4 regions of the Selenomonas sp. FOBRC9 genome follow, and region 1 is predicted to be linked to each of the others. Evidence: riboswitches for the same ligand, from Rfam matches in the RefSeq annotation. Region 1 holds a riboswitch; each other region holds the start of a gene.
What was found. A riboswitch is a leader RNA that binds a small molecule or an ion and turns the genes downstream of it on or off. The one in region 1 is predicted to bind cobalamin.

Region 1 (4,348 bases):
TAAATTATCTGCGGCAGATCGTCACGCAGGATACGGGGCGTGCGCGCGTCCTCATGTGGGAGATGCCCGCGCCTGCGGCGGATCAGGTCGTCGAGCTGCGCACGGCGGGGCAGACGGAGACGCGTTCTTTTGATGTGCGCGATGCGGGCTTTACAGACGACGGCGTGACCGTCTATCAATACGCAGCGGCGATTGACGAGCTGACGCCCGGCACGTCGTACGAATACCGCGTGCGCGCCGGTGATGCTGCGACGGCGTGGATGCCGCTCGCGGCACCTGCCGAGGACGCACCGTATAAAATGATCATCTTCCCGGATTCACAGTCGAGCGACTATACGGACTGGCAGAATGTGGCGCGCGGCGCGTGGGAGCGCAACCGTGATGCGGCCGTCTACTGCAACATGGGTGACCTTGTGGACAACGGAGAGGATCGTTCGCAGTGGGCGGCGTGGTTCGAGGGATTTGACGCCGACATGCTGCACGCGCTGCCCTTCGTCCCCGTGATGGGCAATCATGAAACGTATAACCGTGATTGGAAGGTACGTCTGCCGGAGGCGTATCTGCACTATTTCGACGTGCCCGCAAACGGCAGCGCGCAGTTCGAGCGGTACTACTACTCATTTGATTTCGGCAGCGTCCATTACATCGTCCTCAATACAATGCAGCAGGAGCTTGACGACTTTATCCCCGGGCTCGTGGAGGAACAGCAGGCATGGATCCGCCGCGACATGGCAGCACACCGGAAAAAGTGGAATATCGTCATGATGCACAAAGATGTCCTGCAATACCGAATCAACGGGCGTCCCGAGCGCACGGAGGGATTCAGCGAGGACGGGAACCTATGGATGCCGCTGTTTGACGAACTGGGCATAGACATCGTATATACGGCGCACTTGCACACCTATCGCAACCGCGGACATATCTACGGATTCGTGAAGCAGCCGGACAAAAGGGGACCGCTCTACATCCTCACGGGTGTCGCGGGCAACGTCCGCTATCCGAATCTGTGGGTGGATCACGCGATGGACGATGTGACGCTCCCGCAGCCCGAGACCGACAACTACCTCACGATGGAGGTCGGCGCGGACAGCATCGAGATCGCGTGCTTCCTCCCGGACGGCACGGAGATGGATCGCGTGCGCGTGGAGAAATGAAGTATATGGCTTGACGAATTGTATGTAAAAATTTATAATTGGATTGACATTCCTTTACCGTTATGGTAGAATAAGATAAATTTATATATAACGGGAGGAATTTGCCGAATATTATTTATCGTAAAAATTGAATAAGGACATCAGGTGTTTTGTGACTTGCTGCAAAGCTTTACGGGGAAGTTTGATGTGATTTCAACGCTGTAGCGCAGCCGTGAAGGGGAGTTTATTCATCGCAGTCCTCTTACAAAGGGATGAATGGGCGACGATCCTAAGCCGGGGTACCGACTGAGGTCTGTCATTTATGTAAAGTATGCGCTTTACGTACTTCAGCATTTAGGAGAGGTTCAGCTTTCCGCCGGTATTTTATTGCCAAAAATGGGGCGGACGATCTCGGGTGTTAGGGTTTGCAGCGCAGCTTACAGTACATGAAATGAAGCAGGAAATTTAGCTGTTGCGCAGCCGGATTTCCTGCTTATTTATTATAAAGTATTTTATTATCGTTAAATATGAATGCAACCTGAAAACTCTTATTGACAAAAAAAAAACAATAATGCTAATATAAACATAAAAATTGCATATGATAGGGAATAGGTGTCGCAAGACTTCAAAAGGAATCCGGTCAAAGCCGGAGCGGTCCCGCCACTGTAAGAGGAGTCCGTCAAAATATGCCACTGGAGAGATCCGGGAAGGTTTGACGCGGCGATGAATCTAAGCCAGGAGACTTGCCTGTTTCAACATCACCGTTGATTTTTGAATTGTATCAAGAATCAGTACCTGCGAGCGATGGGGAGGGGATTACGTCCAAGACGAAATACAGACGTATCTCTGGCAGGAATATATTCTGCCGGATTTCTGATTTCTATAGATGTTCATCCGCCTGACTGCGCTCGTTGGTACAGGCGGATTTTTTCATGGAGTGAAGGAAAGCATGGCACGGGGATTGTCCACATTTTTTGAAGATACGCCGGCATACGGTTGGTCGGCAAAGAAGAACGGAGGCTCTTTTATGTCAAAGCAAGTAAGCAAAAGGATGGTCTCGGGTGTTCTCTGGATGCTGCTTGCCGCTGCGGCAGGGCATCCCGCATTCGCAGCAGACTCGGGGCAAACGGAGGATGCACAGGGAATATATACAACGCAGGATGTTACGGTTCAGGCAAAACGCCCCGTATGGGAGGAGACTCTCTCCCCCGGCACTGTGACCGTCATCCGCCCCGAGGAGTTCAAAGGGGAGCAAAAGACGCTGCCCGACTTCCTGAAGATGGTGCCGGGCGTACATGTGCGCGAGGTGCAGGGGAAGGGACAGTATACAACCGTGACCGTGCGCGGCTCGACGGCGGCTCAGGTCGGCGTATTCGTGGACGGCGTACTGACGAACCTCGGCGGCGATGCGGCAGTTGACATCTCGACCATCCCCGTCAGCAACGTCGAGCGCATCGAGGTCTATCGCGGCTACATCCCCGCACGCTTTGCAGGCACATTCATCGGCGGCGTCATCAACGTCGTGACGAAGAAGCCGACGGGCGCACACGGTTCTGCCGAGATCGGACCAAGCTCATTCGGCGGCAAAAAGGCGTCCGTCGAGGTCACAGCCCCTGTCGGCGACGGCAGCCTCCTCTTTGGATTGAACCATGAATCGCGTGAAGGCGACTTCCCCTACCACAGCTACGCAGCAGATCAGTTCTACACGAATACCGGACTTGGCAGACAGATTGTGGAAACACGGGCAGAACTAAAGCAGTTCTTGGGGATGACAGCGGCAGAGCGTGCCGCCTATGATGCCGCCAATGGCGCGGGCGCATGGCAGGATAATGTAGATTCCTGCATCCAGTGGCTCGAAGACAACGGCGGTCGCTTGGTGACCGCTGCCGATGACCCAGAGCGCCGCCGCAAGTACAACGACTACAGCAACTCCGACCTCCTCATCAAATGGCAGGATGACAACTGGATGGTCAAGGGCACCTATAAAACCGTCAATCGCCATCTGCCCGACAGCCTTTGGGTCGACTACCGAAGCTATTTCGATATGATTACGCCGGGGCTCCTCGTTGATAAATACGATCTCTATAAATACGACAAACGGCATCAGACAATCAGTGCAAAGGAGCTGCTCGTGCAGCGTCGATATATGGGAAAACGCTTTGAATGGGGCTGGATGGTCGACTATCTCACCCAGAGCAAGGACTACCGTGCCGAGAATATTCACGACGGTCTGCGTTTTATGATCAAGGTTCCCATGCGGGAGTGGAGCCGTTACCGTTCGAAGAAATACAACGTACAGGTGGACGGAACCTACGAGCTCAGCAAGAACAACATGCTCGACTTTCAAATGAACTACTCTCACGAGCGCATGAATATCGATGGTGACGGACTCAACGAGGTCATCGACGACGTGCAGGCGGGCATCGGGAACCTCTGGGCACAGATGCGCAATCAGTTCGATCAGAACATCTTCAACGTCCAGCTGCAGGATACAATCACGCTCGACAAGAAGAGGACATGGCAGCTGACGCCCGCCATCCGCTACAATCGCTCGGAAATTGTGGGCTACAGTCAGTTCGGCCGTTTCAATCCTGCAAAAACGTATCATTGGGTTCATCCGAAGGACAATCAGGTGGATTCCAAGGTGACCTGGCAGCTCGCATTGAAAAAGGAGTTTAGCGATCATTTCACGATGCGCATGACGGGCGGCACCTACTTCCGACTGCTCAACATGTACGAGATCGCGGGCGACGGCGCGGGCATCATGCCGGCTCCAATAGACTATAAGGGAAGCGGTGCGAAATTCCCACAGCCGGAGTACGGCAAGCAGTTTGACTGCAGTGCGATTTGGGACGGAAAGTTCCTCGGCGCGGACAATCGGACGACGCTCACGTACTTCTGGCGCGACACGCAGCGCATGCTTTACCTCTATCGTGCCGGCCTGAACTACAGCTCGTACTTCAATGATATGCGCGGCAAGGCGCATGGCTTTGAGCTGCAGACGAATTTCCACTGGAAGAAATTCGATCTCGATATCGAAGGCACGCATCTCAATATAGAGGCGCAGCGCAGAGACTCCTCGCCTGGCGTACACTACGATTGGTTCGAGGTGCGCCCGACGTATCAGCCGGAGTGGGAAGGCAATATCCGGCTAACTTATCGCCCGACGGAGAAGTGGCTCTTCTTCGGCGAGGCGCATTATGTTTCGCAATACT
Region 2 (4,348 bases), on a different contig from region 1:
CGACGGTAGGCGCGCTCCTGAGCGCTGTCAGCGCGTCTTTGCAGTGCTTCACATCAATGTCGGCGAGATATGCGTCGATATCGGCGGCACGCTGCTGTTTCAGCGCCACCGTATCCTCTTCGCGGCGGTCGAGCAGGGTCTCCGTCATGTTCGGATACATGTTGTTGCCGACGATGCGATCCTTGCGCACATCCGCCTTCTTGAAGCGGTCGGCAAGGATCTTCGCGATCTCTTCCTGCACATAGCCGCTCTTTAAGGCCTCGACGATCCCGCCTTTGCCCTCGATGGTCTGGAACTCCGCCCAGATGCGTTCTTTCATCTGCCGCGTCAGCGACTCGACCGCCCACGATCCGCCTGCGGGATCGATCGGCTGGAGCATCCCGAACTCCTCTTGGAGCATGATCTGGATGTTGCGCGCAATGCGCCGGGAGAATTCGTCGCCCTTACGGATCGGTTCGTCAAACGGTGCGCTCTCGAAGGAATCGATGCCGCCGACAACGCCCGAAAAGATCTCCGTCGTATTGCGGAGCATGTTGACGTACGGGTCGTAAACGGTCTTGAAGAAGAGCGCGGGGCGCGCGTGAATGCGCATCTTCTGCGATTCCGCGTTCCCGCCGAACGCCTTGACGATCTGCGCCCAAATCGGACGCACCGCGCGCAGTTTCGCAATCTGGAGGAAGAAGTTCGCGCCCATGGAGAACCCGAACATGATCTGCGACGCCGCGTCGTCAACCGTGAGCCCGCGCTCACAGAGCGCACGCAGATACGCCGTCGCCGTTGCGAGCGAGGAGGCAATCTCCTGCACGTCGTTCGCACCGCCGTTGCTGTAAACATCGCTGCGTACAAATACGGTTTTGACATGCGGCGCGTTCTTCACCGCCCATTTTGCCGCCGCCGCCATTGCATCATACTGTGCGCTGAGCGACGCGCCGATCTTGCCGCGTGCGGCGAGCTCGCCGATGGGGTCGGCGCCGATGACGCCGCGCACGCCCGACATATCCTCCCCTGCCGCACGGCGTGCCGCCGCGACGAGCGAGAGAATCGGCAGAGCCGCTGCGCCCGCGTAGACATAGAGCGGGAATTTGCCGAGATCGAGTCCCTCGAGCAGCGTGTGCATATCGTCGACTGTCGTCACACTCGTGCCGAGGTCACCGACATGTTCCGCCTCGCGCGCGTCGACGCCTTTGCGTGACGCACTGTCGAGGACGATGTGGTAGATGGTCGAGCCCTTGTCATTCTCATGGCGGAGCAGCTCGTTGTTCTCCTTGGGCAGGGTCTCGTCGCACGCCTGGGCAATGCCCCAGGGCTTTCCGATGTAGCCCGCCGCATCCACACCGCGCAGGAAGTCGCCCATCCCCGGCATAACGCTCTTGGGCAGGATTTCCTCCGTGTGCTTCTTCGTGTACATAGGCTCGAATGTGATGCCCTCGTAGGTTTTCGTGAACATCACCTTTTCGAACGGAGCTCCCTTGAGCAGAGCTTCGCACGCAGCTTTCCACTCCTCGTCGGTCGGCGGAGTGAATTCATCGAGCGGAACGTCGGGGAAATCCTCGACCTCAGCCGATTTCTTCAGAAGCTGCTGAAGTTCTTCGTCGCTTGAGCGCTCTTTTTCTTCCGGCATAGTACGTCCTCCTTTGTATGATAAGGGAAGCTGATGAACTCAAACTTCTCTTAAAAAACTGCGGTGAGGCAGTTTTTTTATAAAAAAAACACCCCGAGCTTCCACCCTCGGAGTGACCTCCATAACGGAGATAAATGAGAACTGAAAAGATGAGCAATGTTTCCCCAAGGGGTGTATACCGCCCCTTCATCCCGGGGAAATCGCTATGCACGGAAGCTCATCTTCCCATGCACACCGATCTCCTCGGGACATGCTCACGCACCGTATGGCAAGCGAAAAGCCCGCCCCACACGTTGTGCAGGACGGGCTTCCGATATCGTCACTCAGTTCTCATCTAATCCGATCTCTTGGCTGCGCCGGATTTTCGTTTTGAAGCGAACGATTCGTAATCCCCATCCCCATCACTCGTAGGTCAAACGGTGATTGTCAATCAGGCAGTTCTCCTGGCTTCAGTTCATCGCTCGCCTGCGCCTTCCCAAGGATGTTATCCCCAGTGACTGTAGATGTGTCCCATCTACCTTGCAGGTTCACTCGCTGTTACAGTGGCGTGACCGCTCCGGCTTATACCGGATTCCCTATTAAGTTCGGTTGATGTCCGCATATATGCGACGCATCTCCCTACACCTGATCCAATCCATATGAAGTTTTTATCGTACGATAGTATAGTAGCACTGATGAACGCTCTTGTCAATAAAAAATCGCGCGATTTTTGTGTCGCGCGAAAATTTTATTATTCGAGTACGTAGACCTCGACGTTGCGCCGTCCAAATTGGATTGCTTCGTCGTAGCTCTCCATGCAGAGATCAATTTTTTGTCCGACGATGGCGCCGCCCGTATCCGCGGCGATCGCCTCGCCGTAGCCCGGGATGTAGAGGCGCGATCCGAGCGGGATCACGTTCGGATCGACCGCGACGACACCGCGCCGCGCCGGGATGCCGCTGGCCGTGATGCCGCTGCCGCCGCCGTCGCTCGGCAGGTATGCCGAGGCATGCATGGTATATGCCGCACGGTAGCGCGGGATGCCGCGGCTGACACGCTCTGCCTCGCGTTCACGTGCGCGGCGGGCTTCGGCTGCCTCCGGCTTTTCCGTCAGCATAATCGCAAGATGTTCCGTGACAGGGGCATCCACACCCGGTGCCGCGTCGATCTCGTTCATATTATAGCCGTACTCCGCCATGACGTCGCCGACCGTGCGGCTGCTCGTCATGACCTCCTGCGTATCACCCCAAAACGAAATTGTCACAGGCACCGCACGGCGCACTTCGATTTCGGTGCGGCGCCGGTCCTCGCTTCGAAACACCTCGTAGGTGTCCTTCTCACCGAGTTTTACGCCGAGTTTGGCAAAAATATCCTTGGGTTTCGTCTGTACCGTCATATCGGTGAGGGTCTGCCCGTCAACATGCACGCTGACGCGGTGCATGTTCTTCGGAAAGCCGTTCATCGTGAATCCACTCGAGAGCAGCATCATGCCGCCGAGCATGGCACAGAGCATCGTGTTTTTCTTAGTTTGAATGAAATTCCCTACTGATTTCAAACGCATAGAATGCCCCCTTTGTTTGAAAGCATTTTCCCACTTTAAGCTGAATTTTTCATGAAGAATGGGACGTGGATACGAATTGATAGCGTTTTTCTGTTCTTGCTCTCCACAACCTAGGATTTTCTTCCCAATACAAAAGCCCCGCACCACCGTTTTTGCAGCGACGCAGGACTTATAAATCAGACAAAACAATATTTAGTTGTTCAGTTTCGGATAAAGCCGCAGGGCGTTTTCCGTCGTGTAACGCGCGACCTCCTCGATACTCTCGCCGCGCACTTCTGCGATCTTTGCCGCCACATGAACGACGTAGGCGGGCTCGTTGCGCTTGCCGCGCAGTGGAACGGGTGCGAGGTAAGGGCTGTCCGTCTCGATGAGGAGGCGGTCGCGCGGTGCTTCGCGCACGATGTCGGGCAGCTTTGCCGCGTTCTTATAGGTGAGCGGGCCGTCAATGCCGATGTAAAAGCCCATCTTCCAGAGTTCCCGCGCCATCTCGAGACTGCCGGAGTAACAGTGCAGGACGCCCGTCAGTCCCTGCCCTTCCTCCTGTAAAATGCGCAGCGTATCGCCGTGTGCCTCTCGGTCATGGATGCAGACGGGGAGCTGTGCCTCACGCGCGAGATGCAGCTGCGCGGCGAAGAGTTCGCGCTGGGTAAGGCGACGGTCGGCATCCTTTTCCCAATAGTAATCGAGACCAATCTCGCCGATGGCGACGACCTTCGGATGCCGCGCCCACGCGAGGAGACGGTCGCGCATCTCATCCGTCAGCGGAGCGGCGTTCTCGGGGTGAATGCCGACAGCGGCGTAGAGTGCGGGATGTGTCTCGGCATCCGCCACGACCTGCGCGGACGCTTCCATGGAGTCCCCCATGCTGACGATGCGCGTCACGCCCGCCGCCGCCGCGCGGACGATTGTCTCCGACAGATCGTCCGCGAACTTCCCATCATAGAGATGCGCATGCGTGTCGATGAATGCGGCGCTCATATGATTTCGATCCGCGGGAAGAGCTGCTCTGCTGTGCCGACCGTGTGACCGTCCGCGACGCGCCCCCAATGCGCGATGTCCGCGAGCTGCACCGCGTCAAAATCATCCGCAAAACCGAGCTGCGCATGGATGCGCCGCGCGGTCACGGGCATGAACGGCGCAATGAGGATGCTCGTGATGTGGAGCGCTTCGACGAGATGATAGAGTAC
Region 3 (4,348 bases), on a different contig from region 1:
CGCCTTGCGCGGATCCAAATAGTCGCGGAGCGCGTCGCCCCACAGGTTGAACACGGCAACGACGATCACGATCGCCGCACCCGGGAACATCATGAGCCACGGCGCCGTCTGGAGCGACTGACGCCCCTCGTTCAGCATGAGTCCCCACTCCGGTGTCGGCGGCTGTGCGCCGAAACCGAGGAACGAGAGTCCCGCGAGCTCCATCATCATCGCGCCGATGTCCATCGCCGCCGTGACGAGCACGATGGGGATGATATTCGGCACGACATGGCGAATGAGCATATCGCGCGGCCGCGTGCCGCTCGTGATCGCGGCCGAGATATAGTCCTGCTGGCGAATCTTCAGCGCGACGGAGCGCGCGAGACGCGCGTATTTCGTCCATCCGACCGCAACGAGCGCGAGAATCGCGTTGACGATGCTCCCGCCCATCATACCGGCAATCGCGATCGCAAGCACGATGCCCGGGAACGCAAGGAACATGTCGGCCAGTCGCATGATGACCGTATCCACCTTGCCCCCGACGTAGCCGGAGACGACACCGATCAGCGAGCCGACACCCGCGATGAGGATGACGACCGTGAGCGCCATAAAGATGGAGATACGGGCACCGTAGATGACACGAGTGAAGAGATCACGCCCGAGTTTATCCGTGCCGAACCAATGCTCGGCGGACGGCGGCAGGAATGCATTTTGCATCACGGACGCATACGGATCCTCCGTCAAAATGAACGGAACGAGGAGCGCGACCAAAAAGATGATGCCCGCCATAATCGAGTATCTGCGCAGAATTTTGGCATCCTTGCTCATGCTTTCGCCCCCTTCTTCAAGCGCGGGTCAAGATAGGCGTAGGAAATATCCACAATAAAGTTGACCAGCATGTAGAGGACGGCGATCCACAACACGAAGCCTTCGAGCAGCGGATAGTCGCGCATCTCGATCGCACGTACGGCAAGACGCCCCATGCCCGGCCACGAGAAGACGATCTCGATGACTGCCACGCCGCCGAGCAGCCAGCCGACCGCAAGACCGAGCAGCGTGATGAGCGGCAGGCACGCATTTGGGAGCACATGGCGCCACAGGATGCGCTGCGTCGAGAGCCCGCGTGCACGTGCGCCAACGACGTAGTCCTGTCCCAGCTCCTCAAGAATCGCCGTACGCACTTGACGCGTATACTTCGACGACAGGAGAATCGCGATCGTGAGCGCAGGCAAGACCATCCGATCCGGCGTCACTTCGCCGCCCGCAATCGGGAACAGCCCCAGTTTCAGACCAAAGACAAAGAGAAGAATAAGTCCGACCCAAAAACTTGGCATCGAAACGCCCAGAAACGTAATTCCTCGAATCAGATAGTCCGGCCAGCGGTTCCGATACACGGCGGCAAGAATCCCGCACGGCACGGAGATGACGAGCATCATCACAAGCGCAGTACCCGCGAGTACGAGCGTGCCGGGCAGCGCCTGAGCGAGTTTATCCACAACGGGGATCTTCGCCGAATAGCTCTTCCCCATATCCCCGTGCAGCACGCCGTTCAGCCAACGGATATACTGCTCATGGAACGGCAGATCCAGCCCCAGCTCATGGCGCGTCTGCTCGATCGTCTCCTGCGAGACGATCGTATCGCCTGTCTCGAGAATCGCGTCCACCGGGTCGCCCGGCGCGAGAAATGTCAGGCTGAACGTCAGGAACGTCACGCCGAGCAACGTTAGAAGCATCTGCCCCAAACGCGTCAGCAAAAATTTGGCAGTCAAGTCTCCATCTCCTTTTTCCCTTTGCCTTCTTCACATAAAAACCGCCTGTCTCTGAAAAGACAGGCGGTCGAACGCACAAAAACAAGGTCATAAATACCCATACGGGTACCACAAACCGTGCATCCATCTCCCCATCTCTCGTGAGTCCATCAATGAATCCTATTGCAAGCAGGCTTTCCGGCTTGTAGATCCTCACGTTCTTCCGCCTTCCCGGTTGTCACCAGTGACTTTACAGGCACAGGCTCTGCGCCTGTGGAAGAACATTCCCTACATACGGCTGCGGGACAGCACGGGCATTGCACCCGTTTTCCTCTCATCGCTCGGAGACCTGCATATATTTTCATATCCCCCTGATACGAAAACATCTCTCCGACACTTGCAACGTTTTATGCAGTTTTATAGGATTATAGGCGTAGTATATCTACATACGACAGACTTGTCAAGAGATTCGTCCAGAATAATCATAAGTTATTATTGTTTATCGAAGCAACAAGGACATTCGGCGCATATTTCGCTCGGTATACACCGCGCAGGAGGAATGTAGCGCAGAGCGCGCGTATCGTCTGATCAAGTGCGAGGGAGAGCCACGCCCCTGCAAGTCCCATATTCATTTCGTGCAGGAACACATAGGTGATGATGGGGCGCAGGAACGTGATGCTGACAAAGGAATACGCTGCGACCTGCGTGGTCTTTCCGCTCGCGCGCAGGATGCCCGCGCAGATCATCTGATGCGCCTCCGGGAAACTGACCGCCGCGACATAGATGAGAATTATGCTGCCAAGTGCAAGCAACTCCGGATCGCTCGAATAGATACTGAAGATCTCCTCGCGGAACACGAAGGTCAGCAGGAACGCGACCGTCGAGAAGAAAAAGCCCCATGTAATGCCGATCCATACGAAACGCCGCCATGCATCCCGCTTTTCATCGTCGCGGTTATGTCCTGCGAGTACTGTGCTCGCTTTGCCAAGCCCCCCGCCGAAGCTGTAGTAAAAGTCGCAGAAATTCATCGCGATGGCGTGCACGGCATATGGAATCGTCCCAAGCTCGGCGACCATGCGCGTATAGACGACCATACCGATGCGCTCAAATCCCTGCTCGCTGAAGATGCCGCCAAATACGCCGAGGAACTCACGGAAATAATCACGCGTCGGCAGATAGCTCCCCTGTCCAAAGATGCCCCAGCGGAAGAGAACGCGCACGCTGAGGAGAAACGACCAAATAGAGCTGCCAATCGTACCGATGGCGGCGCCGAGCACCCCGAGGGCGGGAAAAGGCCCGATGCCATAGATGAGAAACGCGTTGAGGATGACGTTCAGCACGTTCCCCTGCAGATTGATGGAGAGCACGGTCATAGACTCGCCGCGCCCAAGCATAACCGCCTGCATCGTCGCCGAGAGCGATGTGATAAAGACAGCGGGCAGCGTCCACGATGCATAAAGCACTGCGTCAGCGATATAGTTTTCCTGTGCGCCCATCCATAGGAGGATGTCCTCGATATAGATAAAAAAGACAATATGCGCGATGCCGAGAACGACAACGACGAGTGACAAGGTCTTTTTCATCACATCGCCGTAGCTGTCGCTCTGTTGTCTGCCAAACCGCTCCGCAATGAGCAGAGTGACGGCGGCGGCAACGGAACGTGCCACGGTGAGGAGCACCATACGAGGCTGAGTAAAAATACTGACCGCCGCAATCGCAGCCGTGCCAAGCGAACCGACCATGATGATATCCGCGTTGCTCAGGAGGATCATAAAGACTCCCTCAAGCGCCGCAGGAATCCCCACACGCAGATAGATCTTGTCATACGACGTGACCATGTTATCCCCCCGAGAAAACCTCACAGTAACGCAGATTAGATTATCATAACTGATATTTACTGTCAATATATATTTATGCTCATATGATTATTTTATTTGTAAAAAGGAGGATGATATGACTGAACCGAAAAAAGACTGCGGCATCATACGTTTCAGCGTATATGCCGCAGTCTTTTTCGTATATAATTTACCGATGCAGCGCGCGATGCGCGATGTCTTTCCGATAGTACATGCCCTCAAAGGAAATTTTTTCTGTCGCCGCGTACGCCGCGCGTACGGCGGAGGAAATGTCCGCCCCCCTGCCGACGACGCCGAGCACGCGTCCGCCGTTCGTGACAATTTTTCCCTTCCGCTCGGCAGTCCCGGCGTGGAATACCAATGCGCCCGCATCCTCGGCGTCCGCGATGCCGTGAATCTCATGTCCCTTTTCATACTGCCCGGGGTAACCGCCCGCGGCGAGCACAACGCAGACCGCCGCACCGTCCTTCCACGCGATCGGCACGTCGGCGAGCCGCCCCTCGCAGCAGGCGCACATGATCTCGGCGAGGTTCCCGTCGAGGAGCGGCAGCACGACCTGCGTCTCGGGGTCGCCGAACCGTGCGTTGAACTCCACGACCTTCGGCCCTTCGGACGTAATCATGAGCCCCGCATAAAGGCAGCCGCGATAGGGGCAACCTTCCTTTGCCATCGCCGCGATCGTCGGTTTGAGAATTTCCTCAACCGCGCGTGCCGTCATCTCGGGCGTCATCACAGGCGCGGGTGCATATGTCCCCATACCGCCCG
Region 4 (4,348 bases), on a different contig from region 1:
TTGACAACGTAATATCACAGGAGTATAATATAACATATCTATTAAGTATGAAATAGGGTCTCTACAAAGGAAAGGGGAACCCCCTCATGAGTGACAAGAAGTACCGTTTCGAAACCCTCCAGGTCCGCGTCGGACAGGAGCAGCCCGATCCAGCGACGGACGCGCGCGCCGTCCCCATCTATCAGACGACCTCCTATGTGTTCCGCAATGCGCAGCACGCGGCGGATCGGTTTGCCCTGCGCGACCCCGGCAACATCTACGGGCGCCTCATGAACCCCACGCAGGATATCTTTGAGAAACGCATCGCGGCGCTTGAGGGCGGTGCGGCGGCGCTCGCCTTTGCCTCGGGGGCGGCGGCGGTCACGGCGACGATCCAGGGGCTCGCTCACGCGGGAGACCATATCGTCTCCCAGCAGACCATCTACGGCGGCTCGTTCAACCTCCTGAAGCACACGGTCAAGGAGTGGGGCATCGACGTCACCTTTGTCGATCCGAAAGGCGGCGCGGCGGCGTATGAGGCGGCGATCCGTCCGAATACGAAATGCGTCTACATCGAGACCGTCGGCAATCCGAACGCCGATCTCGTCGACATCGAGGCGATCGCCGAGATCGCGCACAAAAACGGCATCCCCGTCGTCATCGACAACACGTTCGCGACGCCGTACCTCCTGCGCCCCATCGAGCACGGCGCGGATATCGTTGTGCATTCGGCGACAAAGTTCATCGGCGGACACGGCGCGGCGCTCGGCGGCGTCATCGTCGACAGCGGTAAGTTCGACTGGAAGGCATCGGGGCGGTTCCCTCATATCACCGAGCCGAACGCGAGCTATCACGGTCTCAGCTTTGCCGATGCCCTCGGCGCGGTCGCCTTCATCGTCTACATCCGCGCGCTGCTCCTGCGCGACACGGGCGCAACCATCTCGCCGACCCACGCGTTCCACTTCATCCACGGGCTCGAGACGCTCTCCCTGCGCGTGGAGCGGCACACGCAGAACGCGCTGAAACTCGTCGACTTCCTCAGCAAACACCCGAAGGTCACGAAGGTCAACCACCCTGCGCTGCCCTCGCATCCGGATCATGCCCTCTACGAGCGGTACTTCCCGCACGGCGGCATCTCCATCTTTACCTTTGACATCAAGGGGGGACAAGAGGAGGCGTACCGCTTCATCGATAAACTCGAGCTGTTCTCCATCCTCGCGAACGTCGCGGATGTGAAGTCGCTCGTCATCCACCCCGCGACCACGACGCACTCGCAGATGAGCGCGGAGGAGCTCGCGGCATCCGGCATCAACGCCGGCACCGTGCGGCTCTCCGTCGGCATCGAGCACATCGACGACCTCCTCGCCGACGTCAGCGCGGCGCTCGACGCTGTGTGAGGCATTCGGTTCGCCACTGAATTATGTGAAGTAAATATTTAATCCCCCTGCATTTAATGTAGGGGGAATTTTTATACTTATGATAAATTGAGGTTGTGAATGATATTCATGATTTTTTCAATAAAATATTGTCCCATATATTGATTCTATTGTAAAATGATGATATAATGTCGCCTGAAATTCACAAAACTACACAGACGAACAGGTTCCGTAAGGATTCATAGGGAAGTCGGTGCAAATCCGACACGGTCCCGCCGCTGTATCAAGGAGCGCAGCTGCATATGGTCACTGGGCAATCCCCCGGGAAGACGCAGCCGCGCGATGATTTGGAGTCAGAAGACCTGCCTGTTCAGAAGTCACCGTTACCACCTGCGAGCGACAGGGAGGAGATTCATATACGGCTGTATTGCCGTTCCATTCATATGCTTCTGCCTCTTTTGGCAGAGGCTTTTTTTGTACCGCTCGCCGGGGATACGTTCGGAGAGGAGGAAAACGCGGAATATTAACAAGAACACATGTGCATTTTTTCACATAGTATTGATTGTTCGGGAGGAAGAAAAAACGTGAAATTTGAAAAAAGAGATCGGAGACTTGCGGTACTGGTACTTATGGCGCTGATGGGGGTTAGTGCGTGCGGAACGGCGTCGGCGGAGGAGCAGACAGGAACTACGTTCACTAAGGGACAAATTGACGGGAAACCCGCATATAAATTTTCAAGTGATTTTGCAAAATTCAACGTCTGGGATGGCGCAACAAAGAGCTACACATTTACAAAAGACAGCACGATAAATACGAAATCCATCACAGGAAATAGCGCAGATGTCAATGTCAATGCACCCGGCGTGACGCTTACGCTCAATTCAAAGGAGAACCTTGGCATTCAGAGTTATAAGGGGCGCGGCTATAAGGCGGATCCCAATTACTATAACGGACTTCATGACGTCACGATTACGGCGAAGAAAGTCATTGTCAATGTTGACCGTACCTCACATACAAATGCGGACGATTCCTACGGGATCATCTCCGGCTCTTCCGACGCGAAAACTGTGCGCGTGAACGGCGATGTGGACGTTAATATCTCGAGCAATTTTTTGAAAGCGCCGGACGGCTCCGGCGACCGTGATCCCGCTGTGACCTGCGGCATCGGCACACTGAACCATGGTCATGTTTACATTGACGGAAATGCGAAAATTCGCGTCAAGGTGCCGACACAGCAGAGTCTCGGCAGCCATGGCGAGAACTTCCTCTCCCACTACTATGTCAGCGGTATTTCCGCGATGCTCAATTATGATGGAGATACACAGGGCGGCAATATCACGGTGACGGGTGACGTTGACGTCGAATCCGACGGCAGTGGCGTCCGTGCGGGAACGCGTTCCACGGTAACGATTGGCGGCGGCGGCAGAATCAAAATCAATAAGGAGCATAATCTTCCCCATTTTGCGATCAATGCCGAGGAAGCAACTGTCAATATGAATGTAAAGCTCGACAAGGACGGCAACGTCGTCGGCGCAGGCAGCCGCAAGACGGAGATCTACGGCAACATTGGGCTCATTGACAGAGAGGGAACGGCTACTACATTCGGCAATACGCCGACGCGGATCAATGTGGGACTGACGACCGCCGACTCCATATTTACGGGCATTGTGCTGGATAATTACAAAGAGCAAGGGAAAAACGAGCCGGACAAGAAGGCAATTCGTGAAGCGACGGGGCTTAACCTGTATCTGCAAAACGGTGCGAAATGGGTGAACGAAGAGTGGGGCGCGATGATTCCCACGCGTGCGGGGTTCAGCGGCAGTAAGCTGCGCTCGCTCCATGGCGGTGTGGATGCCGACCATGCGGGCAGGATCTTCCAAAAGGATGCACGCTCCATCACGATCAACCACTATGATGGATTTACCAATGTCTGCTATGACCGCACGGCGCCGGATGCCACGACGCTTGTCGGCGGGGATTTTGTCGTTAAAAATGCCGCCGCAGGCAGCGGTGTCACCCTGCGCACCTCCGGCAACGGGCTCGACACATCGAAATATAAAGAAGCGCTCGAATCGCTCGCACATAAATTCTACTACGAAGGATATAAGAGCGGCGAGAAGAACATCACGGGCAAGGCGGAGATTGCCGAAGGCGCGATTACGCCATGGGCGCGGCGCATGTTGTCCTATGACGACGCAACGGGACAGGCGATGCTCGGCGCAGCGGTTCCGGATGAAAACCGCATCACTTACGGACCAAAAGAAACACTCATCATGAGCAGCGCAAAATCCGCGATGGCAGCGTCTGCAATGGCATTCCGTGCGGAAGCCAACGACCTCATGAAGCGCATGGGTGATCTGCGCCTATCGCCGGAGCAGACGGGGACATGGGTACGTTTTTACCGCGGCAAGACTAGCAGCGATAAGGACAATACGAACTTCCATATGAACTATCATACGGTACAGGTCGGTCATGACCGGCAGGTATCTCCGCAGTGGCGCGTCGGTCTTGCGGCAAGCTATATGAAGGGCAGCGCAGGATTTGCAAACGGCAGCGGTAAGAGCAAAGAGGGAAACCTCGGCATCTACGGCACATGGACGGGAAAAAGCGGCGACTATGTTGATCTCATCGCAAAGGTCGGCAGACTCGGCACGGAATACAGCGTTTATAATACGAGCGGAGACATCGTGCGCGGCGACTGCCATACATGGGCGGAAACGCTCTCTGCGGAGTATGGAAAACGCATCAAGTACAAGGGCGGCGGCTTTATCGAGCCGCAGGCCGAGCTGATCTACACCCATCTGAACGGTGTCGACTATAAGGCAAACCTCAACGGCGCGGCGAACGCCCTCAGTATCCGGCAGGGCGCGATGAACAGTCTCATCGGCCGCATCGGCATCGGCGTCGGGCAGGAGACGGCACGCAGTACGGTGTTCGCAAAGCTCTCGCTCTATCATGAGTTCTCTGGGGACATGAAGACAACGTTCTCGGAC

Region 2: another riboswitch for cobalamin. It lies ahead of HMPREF1147_RS08265 (methylmalonyl-CoA mutase family protein); the one in region 1 lies ahead of HMPREF1147_RS09270 (TonB-dependent siderophore receptor).
Region 3: another riboswitch for cobalamin. It lies ahead of nikB (nickel ABC transporter permease); the one in region 1 lies ahead of HMPREF1147_RS09270 (TonB-dependent siderophore receptor).
Region 4: another riboswitch for cobalamin. It lies ahead of HMPREF1147_RS03830 (autotransporter outer membrane beta-barrel domain-containing protein); the one in region 1 lies ahead of HMPREF1147_RS09270 (TonB-dependent siderophore receptor).

The regions. Positions count from the first base shown of each region.
Region 1 covers NZ_ALJR01000039.1:87,662-92,009, reverse strand. Annotated here, with positions in the region: gene HMPREF1147_RS09275 (metallophosphoesterase) at 1-1,154, shown strand, start outside; cobalamin riboswitch at 1,727-1,899, shown strand; gene HMPREF1147_RS09270 (TonB-dependent siderophore receptor) at 2,161-4,348, shown strand, end outside.
Region 2 covers NZ_ALJR01000032.1:5,624-9,971, reverse strand. Annotated here, with positions in the region: gene HMPREF1147_RS08265 (methylmalonyl-CoA mutase family protein) at 1-1,621, opposite strand, end outside; cobalamin riboswitch at 2,037-2,264, opposite strand; gene HMPREF1147_RS08260 (G5 and 3D domain-containing protein) at 2,352-3,161, opposite strand; gene HMPREF1147_RS08255 (TatD family hydrolase) at 3,354-4,139, opposite strand; gene metG (methionine--tRNA ligase) at 4,136-4,348, opposite strand, start outside.
Region 3 covers NZ_ALJR01000005.1:58,683-63,030, reverse strand. Annotated here, with positions in the region: gene nikC (nickel transporter permease) at 1-807, opposite strand, end outside; gene nikB (nickel ABC transporter permease) at 804-1,748, opposite strand; cobalamin riboswitch at 1,898-2,095, opposite strand; gene HMPREF1147_RS02040 (MATE family efflux transporter) at 2,210-3,565, opposite strand; gene purD (phosphoribosylamine--glycine ligase) at 3,753-4,348, opposite strand, start outside.
Region 4 covers NZ_ALJR01000015.1:67-4,414, reverse strand. Annotated here, with positions in the region: gene HMPREF1147_RS03835 (O-acetylhomoserine aminocarboxypropyltransferase/cysteine synthase family protein) at 87-1,376, shown strand; cobalamin riboswitch at 1,563-1,740, shown strand; partial or broken gene HMPREF1147_RS03830 (autotransporter outer membrane beta-barrel domain-containing protein) at 1,940-4,348, shown strand, end outside.